DNA from 4 places in the Pseudoalteromonas sp. bablab_jr010 genome. Region 1 is predicted to be linked to each of the others. Evidence: predicted binding sites of a transcription regulator. Region 1 holds the regulator's gene; each other region holds the start of a gene.

Region 1 (4,183 bases):
AAGTTCAGTCATGCTTAAAAAGCCTGCACCGCCTTTGACAGTGTGGAAGCCTCTAAAAATGGCGTTTAAGAGATCTTTGTCTTCGGGATTGTTCTCAAGCTCAACTAATTGCTCTGACAAAAGCTCTAAGATTTCTCCTGCCTCAACAAGGAAATCCTGTAAAATATCTTCATCGACTTCAAAGCTCATGCAGCTACTCTCCTCTTAGAAGCCCAGACTTGATAATAGATCATCGACTTCATCTTGTCCTGAGACAACATCATCACGAGAGTCTTTATCAATAATCGGCCCTTCAGGACCTGCTAGTGTATCACTTGTTGCAGGTGCTTTTTCTATGGCCTGTTTTTCTTGTTGTTGATGACCATCTTCTTGACTGCCAAACACAGTTAAGAGATTAATTAAACTGTCTTCTACTTCTCGCACTAACTCAATGACGCGACGGATTACTTGCCCCGTCAAATCTTGATAGTCCTGTGCCATCAGCACATTGGTCATCAAGCCCTGTAGCTCATCGGTTTTAGTATGCGAGTTATTCATAAAATTATCTAAGCTATGACATAGCTTTTTAAACTCACCGAGCTCTATTTCTCGGCTCATTAAACGATCCCACGTTGGTTTAATCGTCGCTATTTCATCTGCAAGTTGTTGCGCTATAGGTAAACTAGCTTCAACTGCATCCATGGTTTTGTTAGCGGCGCTTTCTGTCATTTCCATAACATAATTTAAGCGCTGCTTAGCGTCTGGGATCGCATCGGTAGTTAAATCTGAAAGACGAGTATCTAGATCAAAGTTTTTTAGCGCTTCATGTAATTGTCGCGTCAGTTTACCGATTTCAGCAAACAGCTCTGATTGTTCTTTTGATGCTGTTTCAAGTATCAGCTGATCAGCTTTTTCTTGTTCACCATTTTCAAGAAACTCAACAAGTTGACGAGCTTGCTCTAAACTTATTTGAGGCGCAGCTAGTGCTGACATAAGCCTCTCCCCTTAGATTAACCTAAACGTTCAAACACTTTTTCCAATTTGGTTTTAAGTGTCGCAGCAGTGAATGGTTTAACGATATAGCCATTAACACCCGCTTGAGCAGCAGCAACAATTTGTTCTTTTTTCGCTTCAGCTGTCACCATTAATACAGGAATATGCTTAAGGCTATCATCAGCACGAATTGCTCTTAACAAATCAATGCCTTGCATACCTGGCATGTTCCAATCTGTTACAACAAAATCAAATTCTTGATTTTGTAGCATTGGCAATGCTGTTGACCCATCGTCAGCTTCCTGCACATTGGTAAAACCTAAATCCCTTAATAGATTTTTAATGATACGTCTCATTGTAGAAAAATCATCAACAACAAGAATTTTCATGTTTTTATCCAAAACATCCTCCGGTGAGGTTTGAACCTATATTTACTTACTACTAATTAATCCAGTCATTGATTTTTGCTTTGAGCTTAATCATCGCCTGACCATGTATCTGACTCACACGCGATTCACTAACATCGAGTATGTGTCCTATTTCTTTTAAGTTCATTTCGTCGTTGTAGTACAAAGACAAAACAAGTGCATCTCTTTCTGGTAACGATTGGATAGCCGTTAATAGAGACTGGTTAAACCGCTCATTTTTAACGTTATTAAACGGTTTGTCTAGTCCTAAATCCTGACCTACAGGTGTAATGACGTCTTCATCAACGCCTAAGTCCTCTATACCTAATACTTTACTAGAATTTACATCATGTAGAATATGATGGTACTCATCGAGCGTTATATCAAGTTTTTCAGCGACTTCTGTATCTTTAGGTTCACGATTTAGCGTGCTTTCTAATTCGGAAATGGTTTCAGCCACAAGGCGAGCATTTCGGTGAACTGAGCGTGGTGCCCAGTCACCTCTACGAATTTCGTCTAACATCGCACCACGAATACGAATTCCAGCGAAAGTTTCGAAACTAGCCCCTTTGCTAGCATCAAAGTTTTTTGATGCTTCAATTAGGCCTATCATGCCTGATTGAATTAAATCATCGAGTTGGACACTGGCAGGTAAACGAGCAATTAGATGGCACGCCACTTTTTTAACTAAAGAGGCATGTTTTTCAACAATCGCATTTAAGTTTTGTGCTGATTGATATCCCATCGCTTTATTCACCGATGTTGTCATAGTTAGCCGTTTACTAGTTTTTCAATGAAAAATTCTAAATGGCCAGAAGGTTGATTAGGGATCGGCCACTTAACTGCTTTTGTTGCTAATGTTTTAAACGCCACCGCAGCTGGTGAGTTTGGAAATAATTCAACAATCACCTTTTGACGTCGCGTAGATTTACGCATGTTCTCGTCATAAGGAATGGTAGCTACCAACTCCATTGAAACGTCTAAAAAGCGATCCGTTACTTTTGAAAGTTTAGCAAATAATTCTTGCCCTTCACGCAAACTGCGCACCATATTGGCAACAATTTTAAATTTATATACGCCATGCTCACGGCTAAGCACTTTTATAAGCGCATAAGCATCGGTAATTGAGGTAGGTTCATCGCATACAACCACAACAACATCTTGGGCTGCACGAGAAAAGCTTAATACCATGTCAGAAATACCTGCAGCGGTATCGACAATTAAAATATCAAACTCAGTGTTTAACTCGCTAAAAGCGCGGATAAGGCCTGCATGCTCAGATGGTGTTAATTCCACCATGCTTTGCGAACCAGACGTCGCTGGTACAATTTTTATACCTGCAGGACCTTCAACGAGAATTTCGTCAAGCTCACACTCGCCTGACAAAACATGAGATAAGTTACGTTCAACACGAAGGCCAAGCATCACGTCACAGTTTGCCAAACCTAAATCGGCATCTAGTACTAATACACGATTTCCTTGCTGCCCTAATGCGATTGCGGTGTTGAGTGAAACATTGGTTTTACCCACTCCACCTTTACCGCCAGTCACAGCGATAACTTTAACGCCACTATTATTATTTTGATTCATTTTGCGCAGGCCGCTTGCTTGATCTAATACTGTGTTAATCATACATCCCTACTGTGTTCGACGCTACTGCTTGACGTCGTGAATGTTGTGCTTTTGCTCGTTTTAAATACAATTGTTCAGCTTTTTTCACTAGTTTTTCAGCATTCGCTACGCGAATATCTTCAGGAACACGCTGACCGTTAGTAAGATACCCTATTGGCAGGCGATTTTGAATCGCTATACTAATAATCTCACCTAAACTTAAAGATTCATCCAATTTAGTGAAGATACAGCCACTTAGATGAACCTTTTTAAAGTGTCTTACGGTTTCTTGCAACACATTTATCTGTGCTGTCGCACTTAATACTAAATAACTACGAATATCAACACGCTGATTACGCATTAAGGTGTTTAATTGCTCAGTTAAACGTAAATCACGTTGGCTCATACCCGCTGTATCTATTAATACTAGACGCTTATTACGTAAATGGTATAGCACTTCAGCTAATTCATTCGCATCTTTTACCTGCTTAACACCACAGCCAATAATACGACCATAAGTAGCCAATTGTTCGTAGGCACCAATTCTATATGTATCAGTGGTGATCAACGCCACTTTATCAGCACCATATTTTTGTGCGCCCAGTGCAGCTAATTTCGCAACAGTCGTTGTTTTACCAACACCCGTTGGGCCCACTAATGCGAATACACCACCTTGACGTAGGATTTCGTTATTCGTTGTATGCATTTGGTTTTCAACCATTTGCAGTAATGCTTGCCACGCTTGTTGACGTGATACATCATCAGGAATGAAACAGGCCATTTGCTCAGCAACATCACGTTCAATGCCCATACCCGCTAAGCGGTCAATCATACATGCACGAGTCGGATCGCGGCGAGCCATATCTTGTTGCATTAAGCCAGATACTTGGTGTTCAAGTAATTGACGAATCGCATTCATTTCTTCGCGCATGGTCGTCATTTCTGATTGATTCGCAGGTGCTGAGTTTTTGTGCTCAGCGGGTGAATCTAAATCATCAAAACCAGAATCTAAATCGTCATCAAAACCTAAGCTATGTGCTTGAGTTTGTACACGAGGTGCTGCCTGCGATTGATAACGAGGAGCTTGCTTATATTCAGGCTGTTGCTGCTCAAAGCTTGGCTCTTTTGCTTGATAGTGTTCACTCGTATCAATACCAGATTGACTAAACATTGACGCAAGCTCTGGCGAACGA
Region 2 (4,183 bases), on a different contig from region 1:
GCTTGGCTAAGTTTAACCTGTTCGATCACTTCATCAACCAATAGCTGGCCTTCCCTATCAGGGTCGCCAGCATGAATTATTGTACTTGCCTGCTTAATGAGCTTTTTTAGTACAGTAAGTTGTTTGCGTGTTTTTGCTTTAGGTTTTAATTGCCATTGTTCTGGCACGATAGGTAAATGCTCAAATCGCCATTTTTTAAAACTTGCATCGTAATCATCGGGCTCTGCTTGCTCAAGTAAATGACCAATACACCAAGAGACACAATCTCCATTACCAAGCTCTATATAACCATCCTGTTTTTTTTGTGGTTTTGGTAGAGCATCTGCAATGGCTCGTGCCAAGGATGGTTTTTCGGCAATGTAAAGTTTCATAACGCAACACTAAATACTGTTTTTATAAACAGTAGTCTAGCACAGGATTTTTAACGAAGAAACGCCTTAAGCTTGCTGGCTTCGTCGAGTAAAAAGATAGATAAGTGGTAGGTAACATACGACCACAGTACCAATATTGATTAGCGGTAGCAGGGTCTTATACATGTAAGTGCTGTAAGACAAATCCCAAAGGTGGCGGTCAACTAAACGGAACAATTGCAAAATAGGCGCCATTATCACAACCAACTGCCCTAAAACACTTTGCCATAAGTAGACTTTATCTTTAATACCTAAGTAAGCAATGATTGCCATCCAAGCAATATCATTAAAAGCCCAAACGACATAGCGCCAAATATAAATGTCATCAAATTCACGTAAGCCGCTATGAATTAAGGTACCGTATAAAAAGAAACATGCAGTTATTACGGTAAAGTGGAATGCCTGCCAATCTTTGCGGAGGTAGAAAACGAAAATAGCAGGGATCAGAATGAACACCCAGCTATTATTCAAAATTGAGATGGTATATACAAACCAATCAGGCAAAATTAACTAACCTTAATCTGTTTTACCATCATCGTCGCCACTACCATTACCAGGCATGTAGCTATATTTATCAACTTTTTTCATTTTTATTCTCTATTACATTTGTTAATGAGGCTTAACTTTAATTGATTTACTGCCTTACATCAATAGGTTCAGATTCGTGTGCTTTACCTTGCATAATAGAGATTTCAACACGGCGATTTCGCTTGCGATCTTCGTCGGTTACATTCGGTACTAGAGGCCTCGTTTCTGCGTGGCCGACTACCATCATACGGGACTTATCAAACCCTGGCGCTTTTTCCATTTCACTGGCAACTGCCACCGCACGTTTTGATGATAAATCCCAATTATTAGTATAAAGCTCATTCGATACTTGGAAGTCATCAGTGTGACCTGACACGGTTATTTCACCCGGCACATCTTTTAACAGCGTAGCAATATCACGAATAATAGGTTTAAATTTTGGCTGTAAAAAAGCACTACCCGATGGGAATGAACCATTCTCACGAATGCGAATAATAATTTGCTGGCCTAATGACTCGAGCTCAATCGCACCATCCATAATTTGCTGTTCTAGTTGCTGAGCAATTTTCTTCACAAGTTCATTTGTTTGTTCTTGATCAGCCGCAGAAATTGACTGTTCTAAAGCTTGTTGCTGAGCCGTACTTTGCGATTCACCACCACGTTTATTACCGCGCTGTTCTTGTCGACCACCGGCGGAGCTTTCGTCGCCAGCCTGAAACTCAAGCATTTGTTGTGTCATCTCAACGGTTTGTTGCTGAATCGTTTCAATAGGTGTTGGCTCAGGTTTACCCGGAGTGAACTCCATGGCAATAACAGAGGTTCCTTTTGGAATATCTTTTACTTCAATTTTATTTTGTACACCAAAAGCAAACTTCATAGAGCCAGCAATTTGCTTAAACTTCAGCACGTCCATTTCAGAGAAAGCAAGCAAGAGTACAAAGAAGCACATTAATAATGACATTAAATCCGCGAAGGTACCCATCCATGCAGGCAAGCCTGGTGGAGGACATTTGCACTCTTCATCTGACATGCTCTACTCCTCGGTATCAACTTTACGTTTTGATTCGGCTAAGTAGTTTTTCAAAATACCTTCAATTACTTTCGGGTTCTGACCGTCTTGAATACCTAGCACCGCGTCAAGAATTAAGCGTTGATTGAGGGCTTCTTCGTCTTTACGCAGTTCTAGTTTTACCTGAATTGGAATAGCGACAACGTTTGCTAAGAAAGCACCATAGAGAGTTGTTAAAAGGGCAACTGCCATTGCTGGGCCGATTGCCTTTGGGTCATCCATGTTTGATAACATAGCAACCAGACCGATTAGCGTACCGATCATACCCATTGCAGGAGCAATATCGGCAAGTGATTTGAATAAACCAGCACCGAGTTCATGACGGTTAGCAGTAAGAGAAATATCTTTTTGCAGCGTGGCGCGAACGACATCAGCATCATGACCATCCACTAACATATCGACCCCTTTACGCATAAAACCGTTGGGGATTTCAGCTTCTTCTAATGCTAAGAAGCCACCTTTACGTGCAGAATCAGCTAATTCTACTGCTTTTTCAATTAATTCTTCCGGAGATTCGATTTTGAACATAAAAGCTTTTGCTGCCACTTTACCTATGCCCAAAAATTGCCCCATGGTGAAATTTGATAATACAATAAAAATCGAACCACCAAATACAATGACCACCGAAGGCGTGTTGTAAAACATTGCAACTTGGCCATCACTACTTAACACCATCGACATAGCAATTAAGCCTATGGCACCAAGAATACCTATTATGGTTGCTAAATCCACATACCCCTCCAGAGGAACAATTACACGATACACTCAAGTATCAAATTTTTATTATTAACTGCTTATCGGCAAGCAGTTGAAATACTTAAATCATTAAATGAATTAATTTTATTTTAATGTAAGATTTTTAAGCTACAAGTTTAAGCTGTATTTAAAATCGTAAAAATAGCATACTAAAAATGAATTATGCGTAAAAAAACACATCATTCTTTGACCTAGTTTAGCATTCCCCCTAAAATTGGCCTCACTTTCTAACAGCTATCGAGGCCACAATGGCAACAAAGAAACCAGAAAACTTAAGCTTTGAAGAAGCACTGGATGAATTATCTCAAATTGTTGCACAAATGGAGCAAGGTGAATTGTCACTGGAACAATCACTAAAACAATTTGAACGCGGCATTGCGCTAGCAAACGCTTCGTCTGGTAAGTTACAACAAGCCGAACAAAAAGTTGCCATTTTAATGGGTAACGATAGCCAAGCGCCTCTTAGCAATTTTGATTCAAACTTGGACTAATTAAGTGCAATTAAAAGAACAATTACAACGCGCTCGTGAAGACGTAGAAGCACACTTAAATCGCTATTTTGAACAGCCACTTAATACCGAAAAAAACATCAAAGAAGCCACCCACTACGGTGTTCTAAATGGTGGTAAACGCTTACGTCCTTACCTTGTATATGCAACGGGCCGGATGATGGGCGCGGACAAGGCCGATCTTGATATTCTTGCCGCCGCTATTGAGTGTATTCATAGCTATTCTTTAGTTCATGATGACTTACCAGCAATGGATGATGATGACTTAAGACGTGGCCGCCCTACCTGTCATATTGTCTATGGCGAAGCACAAGCCATACTCGCAGGTGATGCCTTACAAACACTGGCATTTGATTTAATTGCCAATCATCAATTTGCTGTTTCTGCGAGCCAGCAAGTAAAAATGATTGCCTCATTAAGCAAAGCCTCAGGTATTGAAGGTATGGTAGGTGGGCAAGCACTGGATATTGAAGCGACCGATAAAGAAATTACAGTTGCTCAGCTAGAGCGCATTCATCAGCTAAAAACGGGTGCCTTGCTTAATTGTGCAATTACACTCGGTGCATTGAGTGCAAAAAGCTGTGATGAACATACACTCGCGCAATTAAACCTATTCGGTCAAGCAATTGGGCTGGCCTTTCAGGTACAAGACGATATCCTTGATGTAGAAGCTGATACTGAAACATTAGGTAAGCCACAGGGTTCCGATGTTGCTGCAAACAAAGCAACCTACCCTGCTTTATTAGGGATGGCAGGCGCAAAGCAAAAAGCCCAAGATTTGCTGGCTCAAGCCCATCAAGCTCTTGAGGCTATTGATTACGACACCAGCGAATTAGCGAGTCTTGCAAGCTATATTGTTGAACGCAATTATTAATACCTAAAAAGAAAGACAAAATAACTAAAAAATCGGA
Region 3 (4,183 bases), on a different contig from region 1:
TTTGTTGTTATCTTACCGGATGTTATCATCGATGATGTTGCGAGCGATCTTAAAAAAGATAACTTAGCTGAAATGATCCAGCGTTTTGAAACCACCGGTGAGAGCCAAATTATGGTTGAGCCTGTGCCGCAAAACGAAGTAGACAAGTTCGGTGTAGTAGACTTAGGTGATGTAACAATCAATCAAGGTGAAAGCGCCGCAATTTTGAATATGGTTGAAAAGCCTCCTATTGATCAAGCTCCATCAAATCTTGCTGTTGTGGGTCGCTATGTACTGAGCAAAAATATTTGGCCATTACTTGCAAAAACTCCAGCTGGGGCAGGTGATGAAATTCAATTAACAGATGCCATAGCCATGCTAATGGAAAAAGAAACGGTTGATGCATACTCTATGAAAGGTAAAAGCCATGACTGTGGTAGCAAAATTGGTTATTTAAAAGCCATCGTTGAATTTGCTTTACGACGTGAGGAATTCAAAGATGAATTGAGCGACTTCATAAAGTCGTTGGTTAAATAACCAATTCTATTTACTTAGTAATAAATTATGTTAAAAAAGTGCCTATATGGCACTTTTTTGTTATTTACAAGCAGCTGACAATTGTTGATTATTAACAAATTAGGGACTTTTCTGATATACCTTTGTCTTATAGGGTTGTTAAGATGAGTATGGTGATTAATTGCTCTAATTCAGTTAGTTAACTGAGTAATGAAAAGCATTAATAATTTTGCTGCAAATTGTTTATGTTATAAAGCTACTTTTTACTAACAACATGATTTGCAGCGAATTAAAGCACTAAACTGAAATTATAATAAAAACATAATGTTAGTGTTTATTTTCAATATCTTAAATTATCTTTTAGCTTTTGATGTACAGGTAAGTACTAACAGATAGTCTTCTTCAAAGTAAGAAGCAATTTTTTAACGGTACGTTTAAGAATCCTGATTATGAAAGATTACTTCAAGCCTTTTCGCTGCAGTATATACCTAATGGTGTTATTAACTGTTTCTGGTTGCAGTAATGAGCTGCTGCTAAGCTCTACCGTTAATTCTATGCAAAGTTTTGCACTTCGCTTAATCGATCCTATTTTTCAAATTAATGTAAAAACTAGTTCTGAGCTTCAATCAACGGCTACACAAAAAAATACCCTAGCCACTGCTGCTATATTAGCACCTACAAAACCTAATTATACTTTTGCGTTACAGTTAGCATCAGTTAGCTCTGAGACCGCAATAGAAGTCACCTTTCATAAAATGGCAAAACAAGCGCCTAGTATTTTTCAAGGTAAACCAATTTTGAATGTTGAAGTTGCAGACGTGCATGATAGAACTTTCTACCGCTTAAAGTTTGGAGGCTATAAGTATTTAAAAAATGCGAAAGCTGACTGCGCGGCTATTAAGCGACAAGGTATTGATTGTTGGGTTAGTAAATACACAGATAATCGAATTTATTTTTAGCGTCAAATATTCACTCTAAAGGTGGCATTTTTATTGCTAAGATTTAAGTCTGTTTTTTAGAATTGACGTCACCATGCATTTTTCTATTTTCTCTAAATATTTATTGTTAACCATCTGCTTAACTGCTTTAACAGCATGTATGATGAGCCAAGAACAAAGCCAGCCTGTTTATACTGAACAGCAGGTACAGCAATTTGCTGCCGAGTGGCAAAATCAACAGCCTAGCATTGAACGTCTTGCTGCAATGGAAAAAGACCTTGCGTTGTTAATCGAGGTACTTTCGGCTAATAGTGATTTAACTGCACAACCATCGGCATTTGAGCCGCAAAATGATGTGATCTATCACCAAAGTGAGCAAATACAATCTCAGCAATCATCATCAATCGACTCATTAGAAACGATTATTGCTGCAAACAAAGCAGCAGAAGCAGGTGTGCAATTAGGTTTATATTTAACGCCGAAAAAGGTCAGACATCAGGTCTTGAACCTTAAACGTGATTATCCTGCTGTTTTAAATGACCTAGATTTTCGCTTTAAAACTCGTGAGCAAAAAGGGGTAACCTTGTATGGATTACGAGCAGGTCCATTTGCAAATTATACTCAGGCGACAGCTTTTTGTGAGATAGCCAAAAGAATGGGGCAAACTTGTGTGACAGCCCCTTTTATTGGGGAGATGCTATAAGTATCTTTCCTCTTGGAAATTAGGGGATTAACCTTAAAGTATTTGTTCTAGAGGTCGATAAAGCTTAAGATACAGCAAAATGGCTTAGCCATTTATTTATAAGGACTTAATATGAAATTACCTCTTTCTTTAATTGCATGCTCATTAGCATTTTCTGCTTTTTATTCTTATGCCACTACTGAATCTTTCAGTGCAACAGTAAAGGTTCAAAACTCAGTTGTTTTAACAAAAGGGAATGATCTAAATTTTGGTACTATTCGTGCCGTAGCCGATCCTTCAGGTGCTGCGCAAGCTGTTTTAACAATTAACCCAGAACCTGATGCAAGCCCTGTTTCAACAAGAACAGATGCATCTCCTGCGATTATTTCAATTATTGAGCAAGGGTCTCCTGCTTCATTTACGGTATCGGAAGCGGTGCCAAATGCGCGTTTGTCGATTACTGATCCTACTGCTAATACTTTAGCTTCTGATGGACAAGGTTTAAATGAGCCAAACTTTATTGTTGATGAATGGAAGTATTTTATTACTTCAGGCCCAAATGCAAATGCTTATTACCTTCCAGGCAGCCCAAATTTAACAGCAGATGCAGACGGCAGTGTTGAGTTTAACATTGGTGCCAATTTATCTACCTCAAATTCGGCGTCATCTGAGCCTTATCGTGATGTTGAGTATACCGGCACTTTCCAATTAGAAGTTGCTTACTAATAATACTAGGTAATTAGTCATGCGCTTTTTGCTTTTAGCTACTGTTTTATTTTGTGTGTTCTCAACACCCTTACAGGCTGCGAGCACAGAGCAACAAGCGCTTGATTTTGGTACTCTAGTTATTCTAGCTAATACAAATACCAGCTCTGTAATCGTCAAAGATGATGGCAGTATCAATACGCAGGGCTCGGTTTATGTTCTTAAAAATGGCCGCCCTGCAGAATTATTACTTACTGACTTTCCAGCTAGAACTCAGCTAACTATGAATCTAGTTGCCCCAGTTGACTTAACACATGATATCGATGGCAACTCGAGTGCTGGATTTTCTGTACGCCTTAATGGTTTTCCTAAATATGTGATTACCAATGAATTTGGTGAAGCAAAAGTATTTATTGGCGGTATTTTAACGACAGACCGTAGCGCTAAACCATACGCTGATGGTCAGTATTCTTCTACAACTTATTTAGAAATATCAGTCGATTACTAAGGATAGATATGTTCGCAAAACGTCTTTTATGTGGACTTCTTTTTGTTTTTTTCAGTCAATATGCAACGGCAAACTTACTTATTTCACCAACGCGGGTTTCATTTGATGAGCGCCAACGAAGCGCAAAAGTCACCGTCATTAATAGCTCAGAAGAGTACCGTACATACCGCGTGGTATGGAGCGAAAAATTAGCGCTACCTGGTGGGGGCTATCAAACATTGAGTGAGCCAGTAACCACGAGCCTTTCTCCTATGGCACGCTTATCACCAAAGCAAATTCGCTTAGCACCTGGCGAAAGGCAAACGATTAAAATAGCAATTAGAAAGCCTAAGGATTTGGCTAAAGGGGAATATCGTTCCCATTTACTATTTCAAGCCTTACCAAATGAAGATAAGGCAGCTAAGGCTGGACTTAAAGTGAATATGATTTTGAGTTTTAGTATTCCAGTTGTATATCGTGAACAAGGTGAGCTGCCAAAAGTTGCATTTCAAACTGCAGAAATAGTTGAAGATTCGGTAAACAAAAAACCAAAAATTGCCGTTAAATTAACTGAACAACAAGGTTTTAGTAGTTACGGTCGACTTAGCGCGTATGTTACTAATTCTGCAGGTAAACAAGAAAAAATCGCAGAAATCGGGAATCTAAGCCTATACCCTGAAATTGAACAAGCGACTGTGTTGTTAGATTTATTCTCTGGTAAACAGTTGCCAAAACAAGGGAACATTGAGCTTAAATATCAAGGTGCCGATGAGTATGAAGGCGTCGATTTTGGCTCATATTCATTGCCTATTCGACATTAAGGATTAATGCGAAAACATTTATGAATCGCTTATTTGCGATAGGGCTTATACTATT
Region 4 (4,183 bases), on a different contig from region 1:
TCAGTGATGCAAAGAGCATGGCAGATTTAATTAACTACCTAGCTGATAAATAAGCTAATTAGTTAAATTTAATTCAAAGCTCCGTTCGCGGAGCTTTTTTATTGGTAAAGCAAATGCAAAAACTATTAGTTTCAAGCTGTTTGTTAGGAAACCCTGTTCGTTATGACGGGCAATCGCAAAACTTACTCCATCCTGGTTTAGAAACACTTAAACAGCAAGAAAGGCTCGTTGCATTCTGCCCTGAAGTAGCTGGTGGCTTACCTACACCAAGGCCGCCTGCAGAAATCAAAGTGGGTAGAGTACTTACCAAAGATGCGCAAGATGTCACAGTGCAGTTTGCTTATGGCGCAGAACAAGCACTTAAACTTTGCAAAAAACAGGGCATTCGCTATGCGTTGTTAAAAGAATCAAGCCCGTCATGTGGTCGCAATACTATTTACGATGGTAGTCATTCAGGAAAGAAAATTTCAGGGATGGGGTTAACTGCAAAGCTGTTAACTGACAATGGTATAGCTGTATTCAGCGAGCAGCAGTTGCCAGCGCTATTTGCTGCGCTGGCAGAGTGATTTTATTTACGTTGTAAAAACACACCTGATTCAATGTGATGGGTGTAAGGGAATTGATCAAAAATTGCAAAACGTTTTACTTCATGGGTTTTGCATAAGTGATCAAGGTCACGTTCTAGGGTATCGGGATTACACGAGATATAAATAATGTTGTCGTAGTTCGCAACTAGGTCACAAGTTAGCGTGTCCATACCAGCACGTGGTGGATCCACCAAGATTGTTTGGCAGTTATAGCTTTTCAGGTCTATGCCATCTAAACGAGAGAAGGTACGTTCGCCTTTCATTGCTTGAGTGAACTCTTCACTCGACATACGAATGATATCTAAATTCTCAACCTTGTTTTGTGCAATATTGTATTGTGCTGAGTAAACCGATGATTTTGAAATCTCAGTGGCTAATACGCGGTCGAATGAGCCTGCAAGAGCAATCGAAAAGTTACCATTCCCACAATATAACTCCAGTAAGTCATTATTGAGTGGTTGGCAAAGGGCTTGTGCCCACTCTAGCATCTTGATATTTACTTTCGCATTCGGTTGCGTAAAGCTATTTTCGACTTGTTGATAAATAAGCTCTTTACCGTTTACGTTTAAACGCTCGATAACATAGTCATTACCAATCACTTCTTTTTGCTTACGAGCACGGCCAATAAAATCAATCTTAAACTGTGTGCTCAGTTTTGCTTTAAGCTCTTTAATTGCTTGTAGCCACTGCTCATCTAGTTGTTTGTGATACAACAAGCTAACAAGGATCTCGCCACTTAAGCTTGAAAGGTAATCGATTTGAAACAGCTTACGGCGCAGAACTTCATTGTCTTTTAAGTTTTCGCTCATCGCTTGCATCACTTCACCCACTAAAGGTGCTGCAGGGTCAAACTCATCTACGCGGATCTTTTCTTTAGTTTGTTGATCAAACATGATGTGAAACAGGTCTTCACCTTCATGCCAAACACGAAACTCTGCACGTTGGCGGTAATGAATAGGATCAGAGCCGAACACTTCTAATTTTTCGACCCCAAAACGTCGAAACTGTGAGGTGATGCGCTGCTCTTTCTCACTCAATTGTGCATCATATTGAGTTGTATCAATTTTTATAACCGCCATGGCTGATTACCTTTTATCTCTTAGCTTTATAACGGCGCTATTGTAGGGAGCGCTGAGGATTTGTCTAGTTTTGTTATTTATTTTAGTGTCGTTTTTTTATACAAAAAACTTAAGTTCTTTGGTTTTTGGCCGATAATGAGTTAACCATAACATGGAGTCGGATCATGAAAATTGGCAACCTAGGCTATATGCCTAATACAAATGTGAATAAATACAATGGTAAACAGGCTCTGCAGCAGCCTACCATTCAAAATCGTCAAGATAGTTATCAACAACGCGGTCGTGAGCTCGCGGCAAAAGTTCTTGATGATAAACTTGCTGAGGCACTTGGTTTACCTAAAGCCGAAGAGAAAAAAGATAAACCGCTGTTCGACTTTGAAGAGATCGTGAAAAACGTACTCGACTTTGTTGGCGGTGCACTTCGTAAAGCAAAAGCCGATGGTGCTGATGATGAAAAACTCAAAGGCATGCTAGGTGATGCACGTAAAGGTGTGCAAATGGGCATCGACGATGCGTATGATGAGCTTAAAGAGTCAGGTATTCTTAACGATGACATCGAAGAGGGTATCGAAAAGTCTAAAGAAGGTATCTTTAAAGGTATTGATGAATTAGAGGAAGACTTGTTCAATCCTAAACCTAATGCGGTTTCAGTTAGCCAAGCTCAATACATCAGTTTAAGTAATAACGCAGAGTACACTTTCACCACCGCTGAAGGTGACGAAGTAAGTATTAGCTTTGCTGATGCATACGAAAGTAAGTCTGCAAGCAGTTATAGCAAAAATGGCGACAACGAAGCCTTTGTCAGTGAGTCTTCGCAATCACGTGATTTATCATTCTCTATGTCGGTCAATGGTGATTTAAATGAGCAAGAGCAGCAAGCTATCAATGAATTGATAGAAGACTTGCAGAGTGTTAGCGAAACATTCTTCTCTGGTTCATTAGAAGAAGCCTTTGAACAAGCTAAAGAGCTGAACTTAGGTAACGAGCAACTAGTCGGCTTTACCATGGATCTAAAACAAACCAAAACAGTAGCAGCGATTAAAGGGTATGAAGAATATAAACCTGCTCCTGAAAAAGAAGTTGCTGAGAAAATAGCGCCATTTAATGACGATTTGAAACAGGCGTTTAATAAAGCGGGCGATATTGGTTTGCAAAATGAACTGGCTGGCATCTTACAATGGTTAAACCAAGATAAAGAAGAAGTCAGTAAGCTGGTGGATTATACCAAAGCAATGTTCGAACAAATGAATAAGCTACGCTCGTCAACAGAAGAAGAGGCATAGTCCTTTCTTTCTTTTTATAAAGCTGCATGGCAAACTGCTGATCTTTGATGATCCGAGGTAAGCAGTTTGTCAGTTCATATAATGGTGTTTGATTCTGGTATAGGTGGAACAACCGTACTTGAACAGATCCAAGCATTGATCCCAGATGCTGATTATAGTTATTTTATGGACAATGCTTTATTGCCCTATGGCGCGCAAAGTCAGCAAACGATCATAGCCCGCCTTTTTGCGCTACTACAGTTTATCGAAACAGCAAACTTACACGTTGATATCCTAGTTATTGCGTGTAATACCGCCTCTACCTCTGCCTTAGAAACTATTCGCCAGCACACAAATATAGAAGTTGTCGGGGTAGTACCTGCGATAAAACCCGCTTGCGCTATAAGTAACAGCAAACATATTGGTTTACTGGCAACACCATCAACTATCAAGAGTCGCTATACTGCAAACTTAATTAGTACTCATAGCCAAGACACACAAGTCAGCTTATATGGCTCAACTGAGCTGGTAGAAATTGCAGAAACACTATTTCATACGCAGAAAATCAATAAAGCAAAGCTTGAGAATGTATTGAGTGATTTAGCGATAGCAGAAGATATAGATGTATTGGTACTTGGCTGTACACACTTTCCATTACTAGCCAGCGCGATTAGTGACTACTATAAACAACAGATCTTCCTTATTGACTCAGGCAAAGCGATTGCTAAGCGCGTTGAAAGTTTAATTGCTCTACGAGGCTTTACTCTTACTACAGATAAAAAAAAGCCGCTGCACTATTATGCAACGGCTCCTATTGGTCATTCGCAATTAAGCGTTGAGCTTATTACGCTGACTGATCAGATCCCTCACGAAAGCTGTTAGCTTCGTTCTCTTGTTTTTGTTTTGCTTCACGCACTTTTAAAGTACGTTGTTGGAATTCGCTATCATTTAATTGATTGATTGCTTTATCTGCATCAGCTTCAGCCATTTCAACAAAACCAAAGCCACGACGTTTACCTGTATTTTTATCTTTTAATAAACGTACATTGAAAACTTTGCCTTGTTCTTCGAATAAAGCACGAACAACACCTTCATTAGCACGATAAGGTAGGTTGCCAACATAAAGTGTTTTTGTTTTTACTTCGGCCTCCTCACTTGACGCTGATGAAAGTGCTGCAATAACTAAAGCACCAATTAATAAGCCTGCACCAAATAGCAATGCTGGGTCTAAAGCTAAGCTTGCAAGTGCGAACTT

What was found. Region 1 encodes FliA, which starts transcription of late flagellar genes. Its sites were predicted from a motif close to CTAAAGNTNNNNNNNNNNNNGCCGATA; they were not measured.
Region 2: the regulator FliA is predicted to act here: its motif matches at 2,803-2,829, upstream of pomA (flagellar motor protein PomA).
Region 3: the regulator FliA is predicted to act here: its motif matches at 2,170-2,196, upstream of JIG37_RS19315 (DUF4402 domain-containing protein).
Region 4: the regulator FliA is predicted to act here: its motif matches at 1,775-1,801, upstream of JIG37_RS10930 (DUF5610 domain-containing protein).

What each region holds. Positions count from the first base shown of each region.
Region 1 is NZ_JACDWV010000087.1:188,185-192,367, forward strand. Features, by position in the region: gene JIG37_RS09395 (chemotaxis protein CheA) at 1-189, opposite strand, end outside; gene JIG37_RS09400 (protein phosphatase CheZ) at 205-972, opposite strand; gene cheY (chemotaxis response regulator CheY) at 990-1,373, opposite strand; gene JIG37_RS09410 (RNA polymerase sigma factor FliA) at 1,414-2,124, opposite strand; gene JIG37_RS09415 (MinD/ParA family protein) at 2,151-3,011, opposite strand; gene flhF (flagellar biosynthesis protein FlhF) at 3,004-4,183, opposite strand, start outside.
Region 2 is NZ_JACDWV010000201.1:4,245-8,427, forward strand. Features, by position in the region: gene JIG37_RS20760 (DNA topoisomerase III) at 1-371, opposite strand, end outside; gene JIG37_RS20765 (hypothetical protein) at 438-914, opposite strand; gene JIG37_RS20770 (flagellar motor protein MotB) at 1,045-1,968, opposite strand; gene pomA (flagellar motor protein PomA) at 1,972-2,739, opposite strand; gene xseB (exodeoxyribonuclease VII small subunit) at 3,012-3,254, shown strand; gene ispA ((2E,6E)-farnesyl diphosphate synthase) at 3,259-4,146, shown strand.
Region 3 is NZ_JACDWV010000195.1:81,385-85,567, forward strand. Features, by position in the region: gene galU (UTP--glucose-1-phosphate uridylyltransferase GalU) at 1-516, shown strand, start outside; gene JIG37_RS19305 (SPOR domain-containing protein) at 945-1,454, shown strand; gene JIG37_RS19310 (SPOR domain-containing protein) at 1,528-2,136, shown strand; gene JIG37_RS19315 (DUF4402 domain-containing protein) at 2,248-2,841, shown strand; gene JIG37_RS19320 (DUF4402 domain-containing protein) at 2,861-3,328, shown strand; gene JIG37_RS19325 (fimbria/pilus periplasmic chaperone) at 3,337-4,128, shown strand; gene JIG37_RS19330 (hypothetical protein) at 4,149-4,183, shown strand, end outside.
Region 4 is NZ_JACDWV010000127.1:20,589-24,771, forward strand. Features, by position in the region: gene JIG37_RS10915 (thiol:disulfide interchange protein DsbA/DsbL) at 1-53, shown strand, start outside; gene JIG37_RS10920 (DUF523 domain-containing protein) at 114-566, shown strand; gene trmA (tRNA (uridine(54)-C5)-methyltransferase TrmA) at 569-1,666, opposite strand; gene JIG37_RS10930 (DUF5610 domain-containing protein) at 1,831-2,949, shown strand; gene murI (glutamate racemase) at 3,016-3,810, shown strand; gene JIG37_RS10940 (RNA-binding protein) at 3,773-4,183, opposite strand, start outside.